DNA from 4 places in the Streptomyces sp. JW3 genome. Region 3 is predicted to be linked to each of the others. Evidence: riboswitches for the same ligand, from Rfam matches in the RefSeq annotation. Region 3 holds a riboswitch; each other region holds the start of a gene.
What was found. A riboswitch is a leader RNA that binds a small molecule or an ion and turns the genes downstream of it on or off. The one in region 3 is predicted to bind cyclic di-AMP.

Region 1: it holds a riboswitch for cyclic di-AMP, as region 3 does, so the genes downstream of both, ACTT8P_RS16960 (LysM peptidoglycan-binding domain-containing M23 family metallopeptidase) here and ACTT8P_RS29795 (M23 family metallopeptidase) in region 3, are expected to answer to the same signal.
Region 2: it holds a riboswitch for cyclic di-AMP, as region 3 does, so the genes downstream of both, ACTT8P_RS06315 (M23 family metallopeptidase) here and ACTT8P_RS29795 (M23 family metallopeptidase) in region 3, are expected to answer to the same signal.
Region 4: it holds a riboswitch for cyclic di-AMP, as region 3 does, so the genes downstream of both, ACTT8P_RS04865 (transglycosylase SLT domain-containing protein) here and ACTT8P_RS29795 (M23 family metallopeptidase) in region 3, are expected to answer to the same signal.

What each region holds. Positions count from the first base shown of each region.
Region 1 covers NZ_JBQOUX010000036.1:46,793-52,366, forward strand. Annotated here, with positions in the region: gene ACTT8P_RS16945 (SRPBCC family protein) at 1-29, shown strand, start outside; gene ACTT8P_RS16950 (MBL fold metallo-hydrolase) at 84-1,277, opposite strand; gene ACTT8P_RS16955 (SGNH/GDSL hydrolase family protein) at 1,423-2,208, opposite strand; gene ACTT8P_RS16960 (LysM peptidoglycan-binding domain-containing M23 family metallopeptidase) at 2,447-3,241, opposite strand; cyclic di-AMP (ydaO/yuaA leader) riboswitch at 3,246-3,407, opposite strand; gene ACTT8P_RS16965 (tyrosine-protein phosphatase) at 3,913-4,710, shown strand; gene ACTT8P_RS16970 (DUF6126 family protein) at 4,747-4,866, opposite strand; gene ACTT8P_RS16975 (helix-turn-helix domain-containing protein) at 4,863-5,492, opposite strand; gene ACTT8P_RS16980 (aspartate aminotransferase family protein) at 5,558-5,574, opposite strand, start outside.
Region 2 covers NZ_JBQOUX010000009.1:47,119-52,692, forward strand. Annotated here, with positions in the region: gene ACTT8P_RS06305 (M16 family metallopeptidase) at 416-1,771, shown strand; gene ACTT8P_RS06310 (M16 family metallopeptidase) at 1,768-3,156, shown strand; cyclic di-AMP (ydaO/yuaA leader) riboswitch at 3,359-3,519, shown strand; gene ACTT8P_RS06315 (M23 family metallopeptidase) at 3,532-4,296, shown strand; gene ACTT8P_RS06320 (GntR family transcriptional regulator) at 4,483-5,178, shown strand; gene ACTT8P_RS06325 (HPr family phosphocarrier protein) at 5,371-5,574, opposite strand, start outside.
Region 3 covers NZ_JBQOUX010000097.1:8,873-14,446, forward strand. Annotated here, with positions in the region: gene ACTT8P_RS29780 (alginate lyase family protein) at 1-129, shown strand, start outside; tRNA gene ACTT8P_RS29785 (tRNA-Met) at 182-255, shown strand; gene ACTT8P_RS29790 (PP2C family protein-serine/threonine phosphatase) at 422-1,648, shown strand; cyclic di-AMP (ydaO/yuaA leader) riboswitch at 1,884-2,041, shown strand; gene ACTT8P_RS29795 (M23 family metallopeptidase) at 2,054-3,091, shown strand; gene ACTT8P_RS29800 (PrsW family intramembrane metalloprotease) at 3,195-4,475, opposite strand; gene trmB (tRNA (guanosine(46)-N7)-methyltransferase TrmB) at 4,514-5,344, opposite strand; gene lhgO (L-2-hydroxyglutarate oxidase) at 5,487-5,574, opposite strand, start outside.
Region 4 covers NZ_JBQOUX010000007.1:901-6,474, forward strand. Annotated here, with positions in the region: gene ACTT8P_RS04855 (GNAT family N-acetyltransferase) at 1-540, opposite strand, end outside; gene ACTT8P_RS04860 (HAD family hydrolase) at 771-1,574, shown strand; gene ACTT8P_RS04865 (transglycosylase SLT domain-containing protein) at 1,601-2,110, opposite strand; cyclic di-AMP (ydaO/yuaA leader) riboswitch at 2,115-2,281, opposite strand; gene ACTT8P_RS04870 (polyprenyl synthetase family protein) at 2,870-3,880, shown strand; gene ACTT8P_RS04875 (LolA family protein) at 4,111-5,376, shown strand; gene ACTT8P_RS04880 (ABC transporter ATP-binding protein) at 5,423-5,574, shown strand, end outside.

The sequences.
Region 1 (5,574 bases), on a different contig from region 3:
GCGAGGGACCTCTCGGCGGTACCGGCTGATCCCCGGGTTCGTCCATCGCCCGCGCCGGACCCACCGTTCGAGCCCGGCCGACGTCACCGCTCCCCCGCGAGGTCGAGATCCCCCTTGCTCGTGCCGGCCGCGCCCTCAGCGATTCCCGCACGACGCCACGGACGCGCGATCGGCCCGGACAGCGACCGCCACCACGCCTCCACCGGCAGCTCCCCCGTCGGCTCGAACGGCTCGCCCGGGCGGGGGAACACCACCGGCTGGCCGGCCTGCTCGCCGGCGTCCTTCATCCACTCTCCCGGCTCCGCCCACGCGTGCGGCGCCAGATTGAACGTGCCCCAGTGGATCGGCAGCAGCACACCGCCGGGCCGGCCGCCCTGGAGGTCGAGGTGGGTCCGGACGCCCTCTTCCGGGGTCATGTGGATGTCCGGCCAGAACTCGGAGTACGCGCCGACCTGGATCATCGTCGCGTCGAACGGGCCGTGTGCCGCGCCGATGTCCTTGAAGCCGTCGAAGTAGCCGGTGTCGCCGCTGTGGTAGACGCGGTGTTCCGGTCCGGCGACCACCCAGGAGGCCCAGAGGGTGTGCTGGGTGTTGCGCAGGGCCCGGCCGCAGAAGTGGCGGGCCGGGGTGGCGGTCAGGGTGAGGCCGCCGATCTTGGTCGACTCGTGCCAGTCGAGTTCGCGCAGCCGGTCCGCGGGCACGCCCCAGTGTTCCAGGTGGGCACCGACGCCGAGGGGCACGGCGAACAGGGTGTCCGTGCCGGCCAGTGCCTTGATGGTGGGCAGGTCGAGGTGGTCGTAGTGGTCGTGCGAGATGACCACGACGTCCACCGGGCCGAGGGCGGCCAGCGGCAGCGGGACCGGGTGCAGCCGCTTGGGTCCGGCGAACGGGAACGGGGAGCAGCGCTCGCCCCAGACCGGGTCGAAGAGCACGCGCTGCCCGTCTATCTCGGCCAGGACGCTGGAGTGCCCGGCCCAGGTCAGCCGGAGACCGGTGGCCGGGGGACGGGACAGGTCGGCGACGGTGGTGGGGTGCACCGGGATGGTGCCGGCCGGGGCCCGGCGGGCCCGAGCCTGGCGGTCGAGGTAGCTCTTGGCGAGCTGCGACGTCGATCCGGAGGGCCGGGTGCGGGCGGTGCCTCCCGGGTTCTGGAAGACGCCGTTCGCGAAGTGCGGTGATCTGCGGATGCGCGCCATGCGCTCACCGCTCGGGTCCGCGCCGAAGGCCTCGGGCCGCAGCGCGCGGAGCCCGGAGCTGGGGGAACGGAAACCGGCCACGGTACCTCCAAGTGGAGTAGGACAGACCTTCATTATGGTCGTCCGGTGTGACAGCGGCCTTCGCCGCAGGTCACTTACGCCCACCGCGTATCACCGGTTTCCGGGAACTCAGCCGTCCCGCTCGGCGGTCCCCCGCCCCGCCGTCTCACGCCACCGCCGAGATCCGCATCCTGATGTCGTCCGCCGACAGCGTGCCCTTGGCTGTCACGTGGTCGCCGGAGGACTCACCGCGCAGCCGGCGCCCGAACCACGGCACCAGGTACTCCCGCGCCCACTGCACGTCGTCCCGGCGGATCTCGAGGGTGCCGCGCGGCGGCAGCGGCGGCCAGGGCTGTTCCGGGTCGGCCGGCACCGGCAGGCCGAGCACCTGGCCGGCCCGGAGCGCCACCCGGGTGTGCCCCTCGGGCGAGAGGTGCAGCCGGTCGGTGTCCCAGGCGCGGCGGTCCTGGATGCTGCGCAGCGACCACAGGTCGAGCACCGGGCAGCCGTAGCGGTCGGCGACGGCCCGCACATGCCCGTTGTACGTGGCGATCTTGCCCCGCAGGTGTTTGAGGACGGGCACCCGGCGGGTGTCGAAGCCGGTGGTCACCATGACGGTGCCGGCCGTGGCGGTGAGCGCGGCGACCGCCCGCTCGAACCGCTCGGCCAGCTCGTCCGGGTCGGTGCCGGGCCGGATGATGTCGTTGCCGCCCGCGCAGAAGGAGACCAGGTCCGGTGCGAGCCGGGCCGCCCTGGGCACCTGGTCCGCCACGATCTGGTCGAGCAGCTTCCCGCGTACGGCGAGGTTGGTGTACGTGAAGTCGCCCTCGGGCCGCCGGTCCGCGAGCAGGACGGCGAAGCGGTCGGCCCAGCCGACGAACGCCCCGTCGGGGCCGGGGTCGCCGACCCCCTCGGTGAAGCTGTCCCCCACCGCCACGTACGACCCGATCACTGCCTTGCCGGCACTCTTCTCACTTCTCGAATCGTCTGCCACGTCGACCCATGATTCACCTTGGATTGTGACCTACGCGACCGTAGGACGGGGTTGACGAGCGGTGAGAAAGGCCACTTCTAAAGTGTTGGCCAATTCCGGAATAAGTGAGCGCCGTTCCACAGGTCACCCACACCGAAGGCCGGACCCGGGGATCGGGGTCCGGCCTTCGGTGAGCACGGGGCTGGGGCAGCCGGCGTCAGACGGAGACGCCCTGCGACCGCAGGTAGGCGAGCGGGTCGATGTCCGAGCCGTAGTCCGGCGTGGTGCGGATCTCGAAATGCAGGTGCGGGCCGGTCACGTTGCCGGTGGCACCGGAGAGGCCGAGCTGCTGTCCCGCCGTCACCGCGTCGCCGCTGGAGACGGAGAGCGCGGACAGGTGGGCGTACTGGGCGTAGTGGCCGTCGGCGAGCTTGATGACGACCTGGTTGCCGTACGCGCCGCCCCAGCCGGCCGTGACGACGGTGCCCGCGCCGACGGCCTTCACCGAGGTGCCGGTCGGGACGACGAAGTCGGTGCCGGTGTGGTAGCCGCTGGACCACATGCTGCCGGACTGGTGGTACGGGGTGCCCTCGGTGGCGCCGTCGACGGGGGCGACGAAGCCGGTGGCCGCGGTGGAGGTGTCCGCCGCGGGCTGCGCCGTCGTCTTCTTCTCGGCCGTGGCGGACGCCTCGGCCCCGGCGCCGAGGGTGAGCTTCAGGCCGGGGCGGATCAGCGAGGGATCCGAGCCGACGGCGGCGCGGTTGTCCTCGTAGAGCTTCTTCCAGCCGCCGCTGACGTGCTGCGCGTCGGCGATCTTCGCCAGCGAGTCACCGGCGCGCACGGTGTAGGTCTGCGCGGTTTTCGCGGAGTCGGACTGGGCGGCGGGGGCGGCGTGCGCGCCGGCCGCTCCGACGAGCGGCAGGGCGAGTGCGGCGCCGCCGGTCGTGGCGACGGCGAGCGTGCGGGTCAGACGCTGGGTCCTGGTACGGCGGTGCTTACCCTTCGCGGGCATGACGAATTCCTCTCCGGCGCCTGCGAGGTGAGCTGTCGGGTGCGGGCTGGAGCTGCCCGGCCGCGCCGGAAAAGGCGCGGCTTTACCCCTAGCCGTCCCGGGAACCGGAACAGGCGGTTTTACCTGTGGGTCCCCCGCTCCTGCCGAACACGGGTGGTGAGTGGGTGGGGTCTCCGGGCGGCGGCAGGATTAGGCGTCCGTCCGGATCGGTGGTGAACGTAAGTGACGGGAACACGCGTGGACAAGCCGATGCCGGCCCGTAGTTCGCACTGTGCGGGAATGGCCGACCAATTCCCGGTCACTCTCCGTGGATTAAGGATCTTCACCCTTCAGCGAAAACCCTTTGAGAGCACGTCGATTACGTGCGCATGGCGAAAGGCTTCTCGTCACCACCAGGTACGGATATGACGCTGCTCACGCGCCTTCGCTCATATACCGCTGGATCGGGGCACGTTAAAGGAAAACGAACTATTCGTATCCATTGGGACTTAACGGTCAGATCGATCGTGTGGACGCCCGGCTCGGCGGCACGGTCGGCACCCTGTTCAGTCCGGTCCCGGGGCGGTCCGCGGGACCTCGGAACACGGCCGGGTCCGGGCGGGGTCATGCCGTATCGTCGGTCCGTGCGGACCGCCGAGCCGCGGCGGTGTGCGCGACCGTGAGGAGCCTCCATGACGCAACAGGTCCCGTCGACCGAGCCGGAGCTGGCCGGGGTACGTAACTTCCGTGACGTCGGCGGGCTGCCGGCCACCGACGGACGGCGGGTGCGGTTCGGCGTGCTGTTCCGCAGCGGCCACCTCGCCCACGCGACCGCCGAGGACGCGGCGTTCCTCGCCGGCCTGGGCCTGCACACCGTCTTCGACTTCCGCAACGCGGCCGACCAGAAGCTCGAAGGCCCCGACGTGACCCTGCCGGGCGTGCGCAATGTGAACCTGCCGCTGTCCGACCCCGCCGACGGCGCCGAGTTCTGGAAGATGGTCCGCGACGGCGACCTCGACCAGCTGCGCGAGATCCTCGATGGCGGCAAGGGCGCGGACCGGATGATCGCCTCGTACCGTTCGATCATCACGGACCGCACCGCCGAGCACTCCCGGGTGCTGCACGCGCTGGCCGAGGACAGCGTCCCGGCCCTGATGCACTGCGCGGCCGGCAAGGACCGCGCGGGGCTGTCCATCGCGGTGACGCTGCTCGCGCTGGGCGTCGAGCGGGACGCGATCGTCGAGGACTACCTGAAGTCCAACGAGAAGCACCGCCGGTACAAGGTGAAGCGCAGCGGCACCTCGGAGTCGGCCTACTCCGCCGAGGTCATGGAGTTGCTGAGCCCTCTGTTCGACGCGCGTGCCGAGTATCTGACGGCCGCGTTCGAGACCGTCGAGCGGACCTGGGGCGGCGTCGACGCCTACCTGGAGCGGGGGCTGCGGATCACCCCCGGGACCCGGGAACGGCTGCGCGACCGCCTGCTCGACTGAGACACCTCGCGCGGACTGGGACCCTCGCGCGGGACGTCACTTCGCGCCCACCTCGAAGAGCAAGTACACGAAGGCCGCGAAGACATGGCCCACGGCGATGTAGATGATGAGCCGCACCCACAGGGCGCGGGGGAACTTCTCCTCGATGTCGCTCATGGTGTGACTCCGTCGGTGGGGCCCAGGCACAGCGCGGCCGTGGGGCTCTGGAGCAGGGTGTGGACGAACAGCAGCTCGACCCCGTCGGGATCCTGGGCCGCGATGCGGTGCGGGGTCAGCGAGTCGAAGTGCGCGCTGTCCCCGCGGGTGAGCAGCTGAGTGGTGTCGCCGAGCCGCAGCCGCAGCCGCCCGCCGAGCACGTACAGCCACTCCTCGCCGGGGTGCACGCGCACGATGTCGCCCTGGGAGCCGTACGGCACCTGGACTCTGAGGGCCTGCATGCCGCGGCCGGACGCGCCGGCCGGCCAGTACGTCCAGCCGCCCGCGGCGATCGGTTCCGTGTCGGCGGCGCGGACCACGGCGTCCCGTTCGGCGGCCGTCTCACCGAGCAGGTCCGAGACGGTCGTAGCGTAGATACGGGCCAGCGCCAGCAGCATGGGCAGTGAGGGCTGGCGCTGTCCGGTCTCCAGCCGGGAGAGGTGGGCCGGGGAGAGTCCGGCGGCGCGGGCCGCGGCCTCCAGGGTGAGGGAGGCGCGGCGGCGCAGCGCGCGGAGCTGGGGAGCGACGGCGGTCAGATCCGCCGCCGGCTCGGTGTCCGAGGGGCCCGAGGCTTCCGAAGGGCTCATGCCTTCCATTCAGCCGCACCTTTGCCTGTGGGACAACTTTTTTGCCCCACAGGCAAAAGACCGCCTCAGCGGTGTGCCACCG
Region 2 (5,574 bases), on a different contig from region 3:
GCTGAAGCGTGAACGGTGAACGGTGATCTGACGCGGTCCATTGTGGACCGCGGCACTGACAGCGACCGACCAGGACCCGTCGCGGGCGCCCGGCCCGGTGCTGCCCGCAGGGTACGCCCTCACCCCCGCCGACCTGACGCGCACGCCGGTGCGCCCCTGCCGGCCGCCTGCCCGACCACGACCGCCTCCTCGGCCCGGGGCCGGCCTTCTGGCCCCCGGGGCACCCCTCCCCCGTCAGCTCCCCCCGCCCCACCGCCGGAGGCGCTCGCTCTCGGCGTACCCGCGGCGGGAACTTCTCCGGTGCTCCGCGCGCTTGCATACAGTGGCAGGATCGGTAGGAATTCCGCAGTTCCGACCAGTGATTCGGTTCGGACCAGCGATTCCACCCAAGGTTTCCGCGATCGAAGGGACGTACATGCCCATGGGTCACACGGCCACCGCCGAGGCAGGCTCCGGCGGGCTGACAGCGACCGAGTACCGCCTGGCCAACGGCCTGCGCGTGGTGCTCTCCGAGGACCACCTGACCCCGGTCGCGGCGGTGTGCCTCTGGTACGACGTCGGCTCCCGCCACGAGGTCAAGGGCCGTACCGGTCTGGCTCACCTTTTCGAGCACCTGATGTTCCAGGGCTCCGCCCAGGTCAAGGGCAACGGCCACTTCGAACTGGTGCAGGGCGCCGGCGGCTCCCTCAACGGCACCACCAGCTTCGAGCGCACCAACTACTTCGAGACCATGCCCACCCACCAGCTGGAGCTCGCCCTCTGGCTGGAGGCCGACCGCATGGGCTCGCTGCTCGCCGCCCTCGACGACGAGTCGATGGAGAACCAGCGCGACGTCGTCAAGAACGAACGCCGCCAGCGCTACGACAACGTGCCCTACGGCACCGCGTTCGAGAAGCTGACCGCCCTCGCCTACCCGGCGGGCCACCCCTACCACCACACCCCGATCGGCTCCATGGCCGACCTGGACGCGGCCACCCTGGAGGACGCCCGCGCGTTCTTCCGTACGTACTACGCGCCCAACAACGCGGTGCTGTCCGTGGTCGGCGACATCGACCCCGAGCAGACCCTCGCCTGGGTGGAGCGGTACTTCGGCTCCATCGCCTCGCACGACGGCAAGCCCGCCCCCCGGGACGGCGCGCTGCCCGAGGTGATGGGCGAGCAGGTGCGCGAGGTCGTCGCGGAGGAGGTCCCGGCCCGCGCCCTGATGGCCGCCTACCGCCTGCCGCACGACGGCACGCGCGCGTGCGACGCCGCCGACCTGGCGCTCACCGTCCTCGGCGGCGGCGAGTCCTCCCGCCTCTACAACCGCCTGGTGCGCCGCGACCGGACCGCCGTCGCGGCCGGCTTCGGCCTGCTGCGGCTGGCCGGCGCCCCCTCGCTCGGCTGGCTGGACGTGAAGACCTCCGGTGACGTCGAGGTGCCGGTCATCGAGGCCGCCATCGACGAGGAGCTGGCCCGGTTCGCCGAGGAGGGCCCCACCGCCGAGGAGATGGAGCGGGCCCAGGCCCAGCTGGAGCGCGAGTGGCTGGACCGGCTCGGCACGGTCGCCGGACGCGCCGACGAACTGTGCCGCTACGCCGTCCTGTTCGGCGACCCGCAGCTCGCCCTGACCGCCGTACAGCGGGTCCTGGAGGTGACGCGGGAGGAGGTCCAGGAGGTCGCCAAGGCCCGCCTGCGCCCCGACAACCGCGCGGTGCTCGTCTACGAGCCCACCGCCCCGGCGGCCGACGCCGACGACGCCACCGACGAGAACGAGGAGGCGGCCAAGTGACCGAGCTGGCCACCATGGAATTCCACCCGCGGCCGCAGGCCGGCGAGCCCAGGCCCTGGGCCTTCCCGGCCCCCGAGCGCGGCACCCTCGGCAACGGTCTGACGCTGCTGCGCTGCGACCGCCCCGGCCAGCAGGTCGTGGCCGTCGAGGTGTTCCTGCGGGCGCCGCTGGACGCCGAGCCGGCCGGCCTGGACGGTGTCGCCACCGTCATGGCGCGGGCCTTCTCCGAGGGCACCGACAAGCACACCGCCGAGGAGTTCGCCGCCGAACTGGAGCGCTGCGGGGCCACCCTGGACGCGCACGCCGACCACCCCGGCGTCCGCCTCAGCCTCGAAGTGCCCGTCTCCCGCCTCGCCAAGGCGCTCGGTCTGGTCGCCGACGCGCTCAGGGCGCCCGCGTTCGCCGACAGCGAGATCGAGCGCCTGGTGCGCAACCGGCTCGACGAGATCCCGCACGAGCTGGCCAACCCCGCGCGCCGGGCCGCCAAGGAACTCTCCAAGGAGCTGTTCCCGGCGGACTCCCGGATGTCCCGCCCGCGCCAGGGCACCGAGGAGACGGTGGCGGGCATCGACTCGGCGGCCGTCCGCGCCTTCTACGAGAAGCACGTACGCCCCGCCACCGCCACCGCCGTGGTGGTCGGCGACCTCACCGGCGTCGACCTCGACGCGCTGCTCGCCGACACCCTCGGCTCGTGGACCGGCTCGGCCGCCGAGCCGCGCCCGGTGCCGCCGGTGACCGCCGACGACACCGGCCGGGTCGTCATCGTGGACCGCCCCGGCTCGGTGCAGACGCAGCTGCTGATCGGCCGCACCGGCCCGGACCGGCACGACAGCGCCTGGCCCGCCCAGGTGCTCGGCACGTACTGCCTGGGCGGCACCCTCACCTCCCGCCTGGACCGGGTGCTGCGCGAGGAGAAGGGCTACACCTACGGCGTCCGGTCCTTCGGGCAGGTGCTGAGGTCGGCGCCCGACGGCACCGGCGCCGCGATGCTCGCCATCAGCGGCTCGGTCGACACCCCGAACACCGGGCCGGCCCTCGACGACCTGTGGAAGGTGCTGCGCACGCTCGCCGAGGGCGGCCTCACCGACGCCGAGCGGGACGTCGCCGTGCAGAACCTGGTGGGCGTCGCGCCGCTGAAGTACGAGACCGCGGCGGCTGTCGCGGGCACCCTGGCCGACCAGGTCGAGCAGTACCTGCCCGACGACTACCAGGCGGCGCTGTACCAGCGGCTCGCCGCGACCGGCACGGTGGAGGCCACCGCGGCAGTGGTGAACGCCTTCCCGGTGGACCGGCTGGTGACCGTCCTGGTGGGCGACGCGGCGCAGATCAAGGCGCCCGTCGAGGCGCTCGGCATCGGCGAAGTCACGGTCGTGAGCGCTGAGTAGCGCCACGCGCGCGCGGGGCGGCTCCGGTGACTGTTCTGTCACCGGAGCCGCCCTATGTCCGAATAGGGCAATTTAATACAGAGGTTGCCTGTCTGCCCTGTGGGATGAGCAACAAAAACCCTGTTGCGTTTGAGTCTTGAACGGACGCCCGCTTAGCGTCTCCCCGGCTGTTCGTCAGGCAGTGCGCCGCACCCGCGGCACCGGACAGTCATCGCCGAGTCCCCGTACGGCGCGAGCCAGGGGAGCCGGGGACCCACCGTCCCTGGGGTGAATCGGACGCCCGCGCGGAAGCGAGGGGGCCCGTAGGAGACCTTCCTGCTCCGAACCCGTCAGCTAACCCGGTAGGCGAGAGGGAAGGAAAGGACCAGCCTCTACATGGCGTTCACGCGCGCCACCGGGAAGCACCGTCGTCCCGGCCGGATCCACCGCAGCACCGTCCGCGCGGCGGGTGTCGCGACCCTCACCACCACCGGCGTCCTGGGCACCCTCGCGGCCCCCGCGCTGGCCGCCGAGCCGTCCCCCGAGGACACCGGCCTCATCCCCGTCATCACCCTCGGCGACTCGGTGGCCGAGAAGGTCGGCGCCCAGGCCGCCGCCCAGCGGCAGGCCGCCGAGGACGCCGCCGCCCGGGAGCAGGCCGAGGCGGACGCCCGGCAGCGGGCCGCCGAGGCCGCCGAGCAGGCCCGCGAGGCCAAGGAGCGCGCCGCCCGCGCGGCCGAGCGCGAGCGCCTGACCACCTACGTGGCGCCCATCAGTGCCTCCTACGTCTCCACCGCCTACCGGGCCAGCAGCGGCCTGTGGTCCTCCGGCACCCACACCGGCATCGACTTCCACGCCGCGTCCGGCACCACCGTCCACGCGGTCGGCGCCGGCACCGTCGTCGAGGCCGGCTGGGGCGGCGCGTACGGCAACCAGGTCGTGATCAAGATGCACGACGGGACGTACACGCAGTACGGCCACCTGTCGTCCATCGGGGTCTCGGTCGGCCAGACGGTCGACCCCGGCGAGCAGATCGCCCGCTCCGGCGCGACCGGCAACGTCACCGGACCGCACCTGCACTTCGAGGCCCGCACCGGCCCGGAGTACGGCTCGGACATCGACCCGGTGGCCTACCTCCGCTCCCACGGCGTCACCGTCTGACCCCGCACTCCCCTTCGAAAGCCCCGGCTCCCCGAGCCGGGGCTTTCGGCGTTAAAGGTGACCAAAAACAGCCCAAGAACAGCCACCGAAACCGACCCCCCATCGGAAAGTGCGGCGCATTGCAATAGAGTCACTGAACACGCGTCAATCGTCGACGTTTCACGGGGATTAAGGCGGAGGTCGGTCATGCGTATTCCGGCGCACTCGGTATGCACGGCGATCCGGGACGACATCGTCGCCGGTGTCTACGAGCGCGGCAGCCGGCTCACCGAGGAACTGCTCGCCCGCCGCTACGGCGTCTCCCGCGTCCCGGTGCGCGAGGCCCTGCGGACCCTGGAGGCCGAGGGCTTCGTGGTGACCCGGCGGCACGCGGGCGCGTGCGTGGCCGAACCGACCGAGCAGGAGGCCGCCGACCTGCTGGAGATGCGGCTGCTGCTGGAACCGCTCGGCGCCGCCCGGGCCGCCCAGCGGCGCAGCGAGGCCCATCTGAAGGTGCTGCGCGGCCTGGTGCGGCTGGGCCAGGAGCGGGCCAGGCGGGGCAACAGCGACGACCTGCGCTCGCTGGGCGGCTGGTTCCACGAGACGCTCGCCCAGGCGGCCGGCAGCGCGTCCCTGACCACCACGCTGACCCAGCTGCGGCACCGGATCGCCTGGATGTACGCCGTGGAGGCGCCGGCCAGCCCGGCGGACACCTGGGCGGAGCACGGTGCGATCGTCGACGCGGTGGCCCGGGGCGACGGCGAGCGGGCCCGGTCGCTCACCGCGCTGCACACCGAGCGGTCCACGGCCGCGCACCGGCTGCGCTTCGCCGCGGCCGCCGACCGCGCGGAGCGTGTGAGGAACTCGCAACGTGCCGTAAACATGCCGAGCCTGCGTCATTAACACGGCCGCCGTATACAAAGAGGAGCTATTCGGCGAGACCTCGGCGGGGTCTATTTCCGCTGCCTATTTGTCGTGACCCGGCGGATGCTTTCGCCAGAGGTCCGGTGAATTCCCGGCGTCCGTGCGCGGAAATACGGAAGCCGCGCCGGCCCCGAAGGGCCGGCACGGCTTCACCGTGTTGCGCGCGGTGGCTCAGACGGTTTCCGGAAGCTCCTCGAGCCCCTCGGCGACCAGCTTCGCCAGCCGCTCCAGCGCGGCGTCCGCGCCCTCGGCGTCCGAGGCCAGGACGACCTCCTCGCCGCCCTGGGCGCCCAGCCCCAGCACGGCCAGCATGGAGGCCGCGTTGACGGGGGTGCCGTCGGCCTTGGCGATCGTCACCGGCACGCCGGTGGCCGT
Region 3 (5,574 bases):
CTGGAGAACCGGCTCGGCGTCGCCGTGCCCGCCGCGCACAAGCTGGCCGCCCGCACCCGGCCGGCCGGCACCGACGACCTCTTCGTCTCCTGGGAGACCCTCACCCACGCCGAGAACCCCGGGCGCTGAGATACGTGTGTGCGGGCCGCCCCGAACATGGTCTATGCTGGTGACACACCGACGCGGGGTGGAGCAGCTCGGTAGCTCGCTGGGCTCATAACCCAGAGGTCGCAGGTTCAAATCCTGTCCCCGCTACTCAAGGCCGATGGCCGGGTCCCTTTCGAGGGTCCCGGCCATCGGTGCGTTCGGACTCCGCCATCGGTTGTCATCCGTACGGCCCCCCACCGCTCGCCGCCCGCCCCCGCGCCCGGAACCCTGGACGGGCGGGACGGGAAGCCGAGGCGGTGGTGGGAGGCGAGCGGTGCGGCCTGGTGACGTGGACGAGGGACCGTACGCCAGGGCCGGCGGCCGGCTGCCCGGCGACCCGGTGCCCGACCCGGGCCTCGGCGACGCCCCGGTGCCCGTACCGCCCGCCGGCGGCCGTCGGCGCCGCAGGTTCCGGCGCGGCGGCCGGACGACCCTGGTACGCCTGCTGCCCGTCCTGCTGATCGCCGTCGGCGCCATCTACGACCTGCTCACCCCCCGGTACTTCACCGCGGGCCCCCTGTACACCGCCGCGCCGCTGACCGCCGCCCCGCTCTACTCGCGGCGTGGCACCGTGCTCACCGGGGCGGTCACCGTGGCCGTCGTCATAGGGCTCCAGGTCGGCCTCGGCGTCGCGCACGAGGTCGACTCCATCACCGAGCTGGTCACCATCGCCGTGGTCGCGGTGCTCGCCGTCTTCGTCAACTCGCTGGTCCGCCGCAACGACGAACGGCTCGCCAGCGCCCGCGAGATCGCCGAGGCGGCCCAGCGCGCCGTACTGCCCGAGCCCGCCGAACGGCTCGGCGGCTTCGAGATCGCCGCCTGCTACGAGGCGGCGCAGGCGGACGCCTTCATCGGCGGCGACCTGTACGCGGTGCAGGACAGCCCGCGCGGCGTACGGATGATCGTCGGGGACGTACGGGGGAAGGGCATGGGCGCGGTCGCGGCCGTCGCCGTGGTGATCGGGGCGTTCCGGGAGGCCGCCGAGCAGGAGTCGACGCTGGAGGCGGTGGCCCAGCGGCTGGAGCGGGCGCTGGCCCGGGAGGGCACCCGGCGCGAGGGGCTGGACGCCTTCGAGGGGTTCACCACCGCCGTCCTCGTCGAACTCCCGCATGGCGACGGGGTGGTCCGCGTCGTCAACCGGGGCCATCCACCGCCCCTGCTCTGCTACGCCGACGGCAGCCTGCGCACCCTGAGCAGCCGGGACGCGGCGCTGCCGCTCGGCATGGGCGAGCTGGGCGTATGGCCGGACCGCGCGGAGGAGACCCCGTTCCCCGGCGGCGCCACCCTGCTGCTGTACACCGACGGCGTGACCGAGGCACGGGACGCCCGGGGCGAGTTCTACGATCCCCTCGCGCGGCTCGGCGGCCGGCGCTTCCGGCGCCCCGGGGACCTGCTGGACGTCCTCGCCGCGGACGTGCGGCGGCACTCCGGGGGCGGCATGGCGGACGACATGGCCCTGCTCGCCGTACGCCGGCCGGGGCACGGCGGTCACGAACGGTGACAGCGCGATCCCCCTCCGCATAACAACTGATATACCGTCAGGTTTAAAACCGGGCGCGGGGTGGTGGAGATGGGCACTGAGGGGCGGTCAACTCGCCCCGTTTTGGCCGGTCGTGCGGCCTTGGTTCCGGGTGGAAAGCTTAATGATCAAGAGGAACGGCTTGGAAAGAGTGGCCCGCTTCTATTAACGTTCGATAACGCAGCGCGGTCGTCCCAGCCGTCACAGAAGGCGGCTCCGTGCGCACGCGCCGAATCCCGTAAGGGAACCGGGGAACCACCACCTTGGGGTGAATCGGGCGTAAACGGTCGTGGAGACACGGCTCGTATACGCGCGTAGGAGACCTTCCCGCTCCGAACCCGTCAGCTAACCCGGTAGGCGGAGACGGAAGGAAAGGAGCACGCCCACGTGGCGTCCAACCGGCCTGCCCCCGAGGCCCCGCTCACGCCGAACCAGCCCGGCCCCGAAACCTTCGGCTACGGCGCCTTCCGCCCCGACGAGGGCCCGTTCGAGGAGTGGAACCCCACCGCGGACACCGTCCGTCCGGTGCGCGGCAAGCACCGGGTCGCCAAGCAGCGCGGCGGACTGGCCCGCAGCTCCACCGTCCTCGGCGTCGGTGTCATAGCCGCCGTCGGCGCCGGCGGCATGGCCAGCGCGCAGACCGGCAAGCCGCCGGTGTCGATCTCCATGCCCGATCTGCCGTCCGTCGGCTCGATCATCTCGGACGACGAGGAGCAGGCGGACGAGGGCTCGGCCACGCCGCTCAGCAGCATCGTCTCCGTCGCCACCGAGGACGACACCGAGCAGAGCGCCACCGCCGGCCAGGCGCTGGTCGGCCGGATCATGGCGCAGGCCGAGCAGCAGCAGAACCAGGTCGAGACGAAGGCCGCCGAAGAGGCCGCCGCGGCCGCCGAGAAGAAGGCCGCCGCGGCCGCCGCCGAGGCCGAGAAGGAAGCCGAGGCCAAGGCCGCCGCCGCCAAGAAGAAGGCGGAGGAGGCGGCCAAGAAGAAGGCCGAGGCGGAACGGCTCGCCGAGCTGGCCAAGCAGTACGCGCTGCCCACCTCCTCGTACACCATCACCTCCACCTTCGGGCAGGCCGGCGCCTACTGGTCCTCCGGCTACCACACCGGCCTCGACTTCGCCGCTCCCACCGGTACCCTCATCAAGGCCGTGCACACCGGCACCATCACCGAGGCGGGCTGGGCCGGTTCCTACGGCTACCGCACGATCCTCACCCTCGACGACGGCACCGAGCTGTGGTTCTGCCACCAGTCCTCGATCAGCGTCAGCGTCGGCCAGCAGGTCAACACGGGTGACGTCATCGGCCGGGTCGGCGCCACCGGCAACGTCACCGGCGCCCACCTCCACCTCGAGGTCCACCCGGACGGCGCCGCCTCCGGCATCGACCCGATGGCCTGGCTCCAGAGCAAGGGGCTCAATCCCTGATCGCCGGCCGCCTGGCCGCTGACCGCCGGGCGCGGTCGCGGACTCCGGTGGTCGCGGACTCCGGTGGTCCTGACGGCAACCCCCCGACGTCAGGGCTGCCGGTTCACGGACGGTGCGGGTGGAGGGCCGGGTGGGGCTGGTACGGCTGGTACGGGGGCCAGGGCAGCGCCACCGGGACCGGCGGCGCCGTGGTCCGGGCCGCGTGGTCCAGTGCCGGGCGGGCCGTCTCCCGGCGGCGCCACAGCTCGTGCAGCAGCTCCCGCTCCCGTACCGCGAAGTCGGCGCCCGCCCGGCCGCGGTGCGCCCGGTGCCGCAGGAACGCCAGTTCGGTAGCGGACGCCTGGTACTCCGCCACCGTCCGGGCCGCAGCCTTCCCGGCGTGCCGGCGGGCGTGGGCGCGGGCCAGGCGCCGGGCCCGCATCGAGCCGAGCGCGTACGGCTCCGCCGGGGCCAGCCAGCCGGCCGCCGCGTAGATGGGCAGCTCGGCGCGCACGGTGGCCAGTTCACGGTGCCGGGACCAGACGGCCAGCCAGGTCAGCAGGCCGAACACCGGGACCATGAACGCCGCGTACACGGCGAAGAAGCCGTACTCGCCGAGCGCCGAGGAGCCGTTCCACAGCGCGTGTGTGCCCATCGCGAGCAGCAGACCGGACAGCGGGAACAGAACGCGCCGGGCCCGGCGGTCCTCGCCGCGCAGCGCCGCGAGGCCGAAGCCGAGGCCGGTGAGCACCGTGAACAGCGGGTGCGCGAACGGCGACATGACGATCCGGACGAAGAACGTCGCCGCGGTGACGGAGGCGATGCCGCTGTCGCCGGTGAGCCGGTCGGTGCCGAACGCGTTGCCCAGGTAGAGGATGTTCTCGGTGAACGCGAAGCCGGTGGCGGTGACGCCGGCGAGCACCAGGCCGTGCAGCAGGCCGGTGAAGTCCCGTCTGCGGAAGAGGAAGACCAGCAGCACGGCGGCGGCCTTCGCGGACTCCTCCACCACCGGGGCTATCACCGTGCTGCCCCAGGTGTCCGCGCCGGCCGGGTCGGCGGTGGCCGTCGCTATCCAGCGGGTCGCGAAACTGTTGGCGACGATGGCGATCAGCGCCGCCGCACAGGCACCCCAGGCGAAGCAGAACATCTGGTTGCGCCAGGGGCCGGGGGCCACCCGGTCCAGCCAGCGGAAGGCGCCGAGCAGCAGCGGTACGGGCAGCACGGCGAGGCCGAGACCGACCAGGAAGCCCTCGGTGCCGGTCTGTTCGCGCACCAGGGCCAGGATGACCAGACCGCAGAGCGCGAGCAGGGCGGTCAGGGCGCCGCGGCGCACCCGGCTCCGCTGCCACCAGCGGAGCGCATCGGAGGAGGGCGGGGCCGGTGGGGGCGGGGTACTGGTGGCCACGGCATCGATCCTGACGAGACGGGGGCGCCGCCCGGGCTTCAGGCGCCGGTGGGGGGCTGGTCCTGGTGCTGGTGCCGATGCTGCACCTGGTGCGGTACGCGGCGGAAGAGCAGGTCGTTCACCACATGTCCCTTGTCCAGTCCCTGGCCCTCGAAACGGGTCAGCGGACGGTGCGCGGGACGGGGCGCGAAACCGCCGCCGGGCGCGGTGTTCTCGAACGCCGGGTGCTCCGTGAGCACCTCCAGCATCCACTGCGCGTACGGCTCCCAGTCGGTGGCGCAGTGCAGCACCGCGCCGGGTCTGAGCCGGGCCGCGGCCAGGTCCAGGAACTCCGGCTGGATCAGCCGCCGCTTGTGGTGCCGCTTCTTGGGCCACGGGTCGGGGAAGTAGACGCGCAGCCCGGACAGGGCGTCCGGGGCGATCATCTCGCGCAGCAGGATGACCGCGTCGCCGTTGGCCACCCGGACGTTGGTCAGCCCCTTCTGCTCGGCCAGCGCCAGCAGGTGGCCCTGGCCGGGGGTGTGCACGTCGACGGCGAGCACGTTGGTGCCCGGGTCGGCGGCGGCCATCTCGGCGGTGGCCTCGCCCATGCCGAAGCCGACCTCCAGGACCACCGGGCGGTCGTCGCCGAACAGCTCGGCGAGGTCCAGCACCCGCTGCCCGTCGATGTCCAGTCCCCAGCCGGGCCACAGCCGCTGGAGGGCGTCCGCCTGCCCGGCGGTGACCCGGCTGCGGCGGGGCTGGAAGCTGCGGATCCGCCGCTCGAAGTGGTCACCGGCGGGATCGGCCCGGGGACCGTCCGGGAAACGGGGCTCGCCCTTGCGGCGGGGCGGCCGGGGAGCTGCGGGGGTGGGGTGCGATTCAGACACAGTGGGACCGATTTTACGGGGGTGAGGGTCGGGCGGCGGCGGACGGGGCGGGGGCGACCCTGCCTGAAGCGACCGGGGCGGGGAGGGGGGCGTTCCCAACAAGTCGGGTCGGTCCCGCCGGGGGGAGGTCGGTCCGGGCGGGTCAGGTGGGCCCGAGCGCCGTGAGGGCCCGGTGGGCGACCTCGCGGCCGATGGGCAGCGCGGCGGTGGCGGCCGGGGACGGCGCGTTC
Region 4 (5,574 bases), on a different contig from region 3:
CAGCGCGGCCGGGTCGCGCTCGTCGAACACGAAGCGCACGTCCCCGACCTGGCGGCCGAGCCGGCGCTCCTTGGCCAGGGTGGTCTTGAGGAACTTCGGCGACCGGGCGCGCAGCTCGCTCTCGTACGCCGGGTAGCCGTTGGCGACGTCGATGACGTGCGAGGCGTACTCCTGGGCGGCGTACGGCGTGAACAGTGCCTGGTCCGCCTCCAGGTTGTCGAAGGCGAAGCTCGACAGCCCGCAGGCGCGCAGCAGCCGGCGGGTGTCCGGAAGCGGGCCCTGGCGCAGTACCGCTCCCTGGCAGTCCGAGACCCCGAGACCGATGGCCCGGCCCTGCCCCAGCGGGCCGCGCTCGTACGGCAGGAAACCGGCCGGTTCGCCGCCGGCGTAGAGCACCGCCACCCGCGCCCGCGGCCGGACCCGGCCCACGGTCTCGGTGAACTCCGGTTCCATGAAGGGGTTGCGAGGGGCGTGCGACTTGGCGCGCAGCTCGCGCCAGTGCTCCCGTTGGCCCTCGCCCAGTTCCCCCGGCCTCAGCACACGAATGCGTCCGCTGCTCAACCCGACCCCCCGATCAAGTCCCCCTGAACAGAAGGACGGTACCCCTGGGGCCGCGCGGAGGGTAGAGAGCGGAGCATGTTGTTGCCAACCGGCGCACAGCGCTTTAACTGCCTTTAGCCGGTGATGCGTCAGCTTTCGGACATGTGGACCGGTGAACGAGTGGCGGCCGAGGGTGAGTCGGGGGCGCGCGATGTCCGTATTCTCTGATCATGGACCCCACCGCATACGCACTCGTCGCCACCGATCTAGACGGAACGCTGCTGCGCGGCGACGACACCGTCTCCGAGCGGTCGCTCGTCGCGCTCGGCCGGGTGGCCGCGGCCGGGGCGCACCACCTGGTGGTGACGGGCCGCCCGGCGCCGAGAGTGCGCCCGCTGCTCGGCGGCCTCGGCTGCGGCGGGCTCGCGGTGTGCGGCCAGGGCGCGCAGGTGTACGACGCCGGCGCGGACCGGCTGCTGTGGTCGGTCACCCTGGACCGGGAGCTGGCCGAGACCGCGCTCGGCAAGATCGAGGCCGAGGTGGGCCAGGTGCACGCGGCCGTCGACCAGGACGGGGTGGCGGGGCTCACGCTGATCGAGCCCGGGTACCTGATGCCGCACCCGACGCTGCCCGCGGTGCGGGTGGACCGGCGCGACGACCTGTGGGCGGCACCCATCAGCAAGGTGCTGCTGCGCCACCCCTGGCTGTCCGACGACGAGCTGGCGACGACGGCCCGCGCGGTGGTCGGCTCGCTCGCCACGGTCACCATGTCGGGGCCGGGGACGGTCGAGCTCCAGCCCAGCGGCGTCACCAAGGCGACCGGTCTGGCGCTGGCGGCGGAGCACCTGGGGCTGAGCCCGGAGCGGACCGTCGCCTTCGGGGACATGCCCAACGACATCCCGATGTTCCTGTGGGCGGCGCACGGCGTCGCGATGGCCGGCGCCCACCCGGAACTGCGGGCGGTCGCCGACGAGGTCACCACGTCGAACGAGGACGACGGCGTGGCCGTCGTCCTCGAACGACTGTTCAGGTGACGCGTGCTTCCGTCACGCGCCGGGGCTCAGTACGCGCTGAAGACGTTGTCCATCGAGCCGTACCGGTCGGCCGCGTAGTTGCAGGCGGCGGTGATGTTGGCGACCGGGTCGTACAGGTCCCAGGAGGTGCCGTCGACGTGGTAGGCGTCGAAGGTGGGCTGGATGACCTGGAGCAGGCCCTTGGACGGGGTGCCGTTGATGGCGTTGATGTCCCAGTTGTTGATGGCGAACTGGTTGCCGGACGACTCCCGCATGATGTTGCGGTAGATGCCGTTGTACGTGCCCGGGATGCCCTTGTCGGCCATGATGTCGAGCGACTGGCGGATCCAGCCGTCGAGGTTGTTGCTGTAGCCGTTCGCCGCGGTCATCGCGGCCGTGGTGGTCGCCGTGGTCGAGTCGGCGGCCGGAGTGGCGGCGGACGCGCTGGTGGCGCCGGCGATCGGCAGTGCGAGCACGGCCGCGCCGGCCCCGGCGAGGGCGAGCTTGCGGACGAGTCGGTTGGTCCCGGCGGCGTGCCGGAGGCCCTTTGCAGGCATGGTGCGGTCCTCTCCATACGCCTGCGAGGTGAGCTGTCGGGTTCGGGCGGAAAGGTGCCCGGCCGTGCCCTGTCGGGCCCGGCTTCACCCCGAGCCGCCCCGGTCCGGTGGACCGGCGCGGCGACTTACCTGGGTCCCCCGCTCCTGCCGTGAATGAGTCGGATGTGGGTGCGTCGGGCGGTGGCAGGATTCGGCGTCCGCTCGACAGGCCGGGAACGTATGCGACAGCACATGTCCGGAACAAGTGCCGGAATCACCTAACGTGCATGTTGACCTTGGTCTGAGGCATTTGGGGTGCTTGATCCTTTGCTGAAGGCAAGGGTCAACTGGCTTACGGGGCAAAGGGATGGACGCTGCGCGGGCGGTGCCGCGCGACCGGTCGGCGGCGTGAGTCAAGTCACTGGCGTCGACAAGTAAGGCAAATCGGGCAATAAGGCCAACTCGTGCTTTATGGGGCAGCGGTGGCGGGGCGGCCCGCGTCACTCGCCCGAAAGTGGGAACGGAGGTCCATGGGTCGAATGGGTGACGTTCCCGGGTCGCACGACGTTGGGAGGGGTGGTGGGATCCGTGATGTCTCTCTATGTCCGCTCATATCGCCTGATCAAAAACATACAGTTCATGATCTGATACCGACCGGCCTGTAACGGTGGGCGCTATCGGTGATCGAAAGGTGACCGGATACGCTGACTTGAGTGATGGCAGCGACCTATCGACCAGCCGTGTAACCGCGAGTAGACACCAGCAGACAGGAGACCCCTCGTGACCGTCGTCGGGCCGTTCGGGCTGAGCGTGCGGGACCAGGCTCTGGAAGCCGATGTCCAAGCCGGAATGGCGGCAGTCGAGGAAGGACTGCTGGAGGCAACCAAGAGCGAGGTGCCCTTCATCACGGAGGCCGCCCAGCACCTGGTGCGGGCCGGCGGCAAGCGGTTCCGGCCGCTGCTGGTGATGCTCGCGGCCCAGTTCGGCGACCGCCACGCCCCGGGCATCGTGCCCTCCGCCGTCGTCGTCGAGCTGACCCACCTCGCCACGCTCTACCACGACGACGTGATGGACGAGGCCGCGGTGCGCCGCGGGGTGCCCAGCGCCAACACCCGCTGGGGCAACTCGGTCGCCGTGCTGACCGGCGACTTCCTCTTCGCGCGGGCCTCGCAGATCCTCGCCGATCTCGGCCCGGAGGCGGTCCGGGTGCAGGCCCTGGCGTTCGAGCGGCTGGTCACCGGCCAGATCCTGGAGACCGCGGGACCGCAGGACGGCCGGGATCCGGTCGAGCACTACCTGGATGTGCTGGGCGGCAAGACCGGCTCGCTGGTGGCGGTCTCCTGCCGGTTCGGCGCGATGATGTCCGGCGCCGACGAGACGGTCGTCGACGTCCTCACCCAGTACGGCGAGCGGCTCGGCGTCGCCTTCCAGCTCGCGGACGACGTGCTGGACATCGCCTCCGACTCCGACGAGTCGGGCAAGACCCCCGGCACCGACCTGCGCGAGGGCATCGCGACCCTCCCGGTGCTGCGGCTGCGCGAGCGCGCCGCCCGGCTGGGGCTGGCCGAGGACCTCGCCCTGTGCGAACTGCTCGCCTCCGACCTCACCGACGACGACCGGCACGCCGAGGCGCTGCGCCTGCTGCGCGCCCACCCCGCCCTGGAGCAGGCCCGGCGGGACACCGTCCGCTACGCGGAGGAGGCCCGCGCGGCACTGGCCCCGCTGCGGGCGTGCGACGCGAAGACGGCGCTGGTGGAGCTGTGCGACGCGGTCGTGCACCGGGCCGGCTGACGCCCCGTCCCCTACGGGTCGGGGTGTGTCCCGTCGTCGCGTGTCATACCGCAGCAGTACACGGAGTTGAGCCTGCGGTCTGACGCATCCCGGTGGCCGATTTGGTCAGATGGTCATCACGGAAAACCACACATCCTCACCGATTCGGGTGAGAATGGCGGCTCAAGGTGGACTTCAGGGTGACGGGGCGAGGTCACGGACAGCCGCCGGCGACGACGGAGGTAGGGCACATGACACCGTACGAATCCGGAACCGATACCGATACCGATACCGATGCCGAGGAGCGCGGGGCGCGTCGCCGCAGGGCCGCGCGGTACGTCGTCCCGGTCACGGTGATGGGCGTCGCGGCGGCCACCATCGGACTGGTTCCCGCGCTCGCCGACTCCGGGGACCCCGACCTGCCCGACATCACGGCGCAGCAGCTGGTGGAGAAGATCGCCGCGTCGGACACGCAGCAGCTGTCCGGCACGGTCAAGATCAGCACCGACCTCGGCCTGCCGGACCTCGGGGGTCTGGAGAGCGGCCTGCTGTCCGGTGCCACGCCCTCCGGCGGCAGCGGCGGCGCGGACGACGGTTCCGCCGCGGACCCGACCACGAAGCTGACGGAGCTGGCCTCGGGCACGCACACGCTGCGCGTCGCGGCCGACGGCCCCGACCGGCAGAAGGTGTCGCTGCTCCAGGACGCCGCCGAGTACAGCCTGATCCACGACGGCAAGGACGTCTGGGGCTACGACAGCAAGTCCGGCGAGGTCTACCACTCGACTGCCGACACCACCGACGCCGCCGGCCCGGACGGTCGGGCGGAGGAGGTGCCGGCCACGCCCGGCGACCTCGCCGAGGAGGCCCTGAAGGCGGTCGACGACACCACCTCCGTGACCGTCGACGGCACCGCGCAGGTGGCCGGCCGGGACGCGTACCGCCTGGTGATCGAGCCGAAGCAGAAGGGTTCCACGGTCGGTTCGATCAGTGTGGCCGTGGACGCGAAGACCGGGGTGCCGCTGAAGTTCACGCTCAGCCCCGCGGGCGGCGGCTCGGCGGTGGTGGACGCCGGCTTCACCCAGGTCAGCTTTGCCAAGCCGGCCGCGTCGACGTTCGACTTCACGCCGCCGAAGGGCGCGAAGGTGACCGAGGGCGACGAGATCGACAAGGGCGCCGGGACCGACAAGGGCACCGAGACCGACAAGGGCACCGCGTCGGGCAAGGCGGAGAAGGGCGAGGTGGGCAAGGACCTCGACGGCCTGAAGGTCATCGGCGAGGGCTGGAACGCGGTCGCCACCTTCGACACCGGCGCCGAGGGCGGCCTGCCGACCGGTGCCGCCGGCGGTGACCTCGGCGGCTTCCTGGACTCGCTCGGCGACCAGGTCAAGGGCAAGTTCGGTACGGGCACGGTGTTCAGCACCCGGCTGGTCAACGCCCTGCTCACCGACGACGGCACGGTCTACGTGGGCGCCGTCACCAAGGACGCGCTGGTCAAGGCGGCCGACGCGGCCCAGTGAGGGGCCGCGCCCGTACCCCGCCGCAGCGGACGAAGTGAAGGAGCCGATGGACGACGCCGTCATCGCCACCCGGGGACTCACCAAGCGCTACCGCGGCGGACAGCTCGCCGTGGACGGTCTGGACCTGACCGTCCCGGCGGGCAGCGTCTTCGGCTTCCTCGGCCCCAACGGCTCCGGCAAGACCACCACCATCCGCAT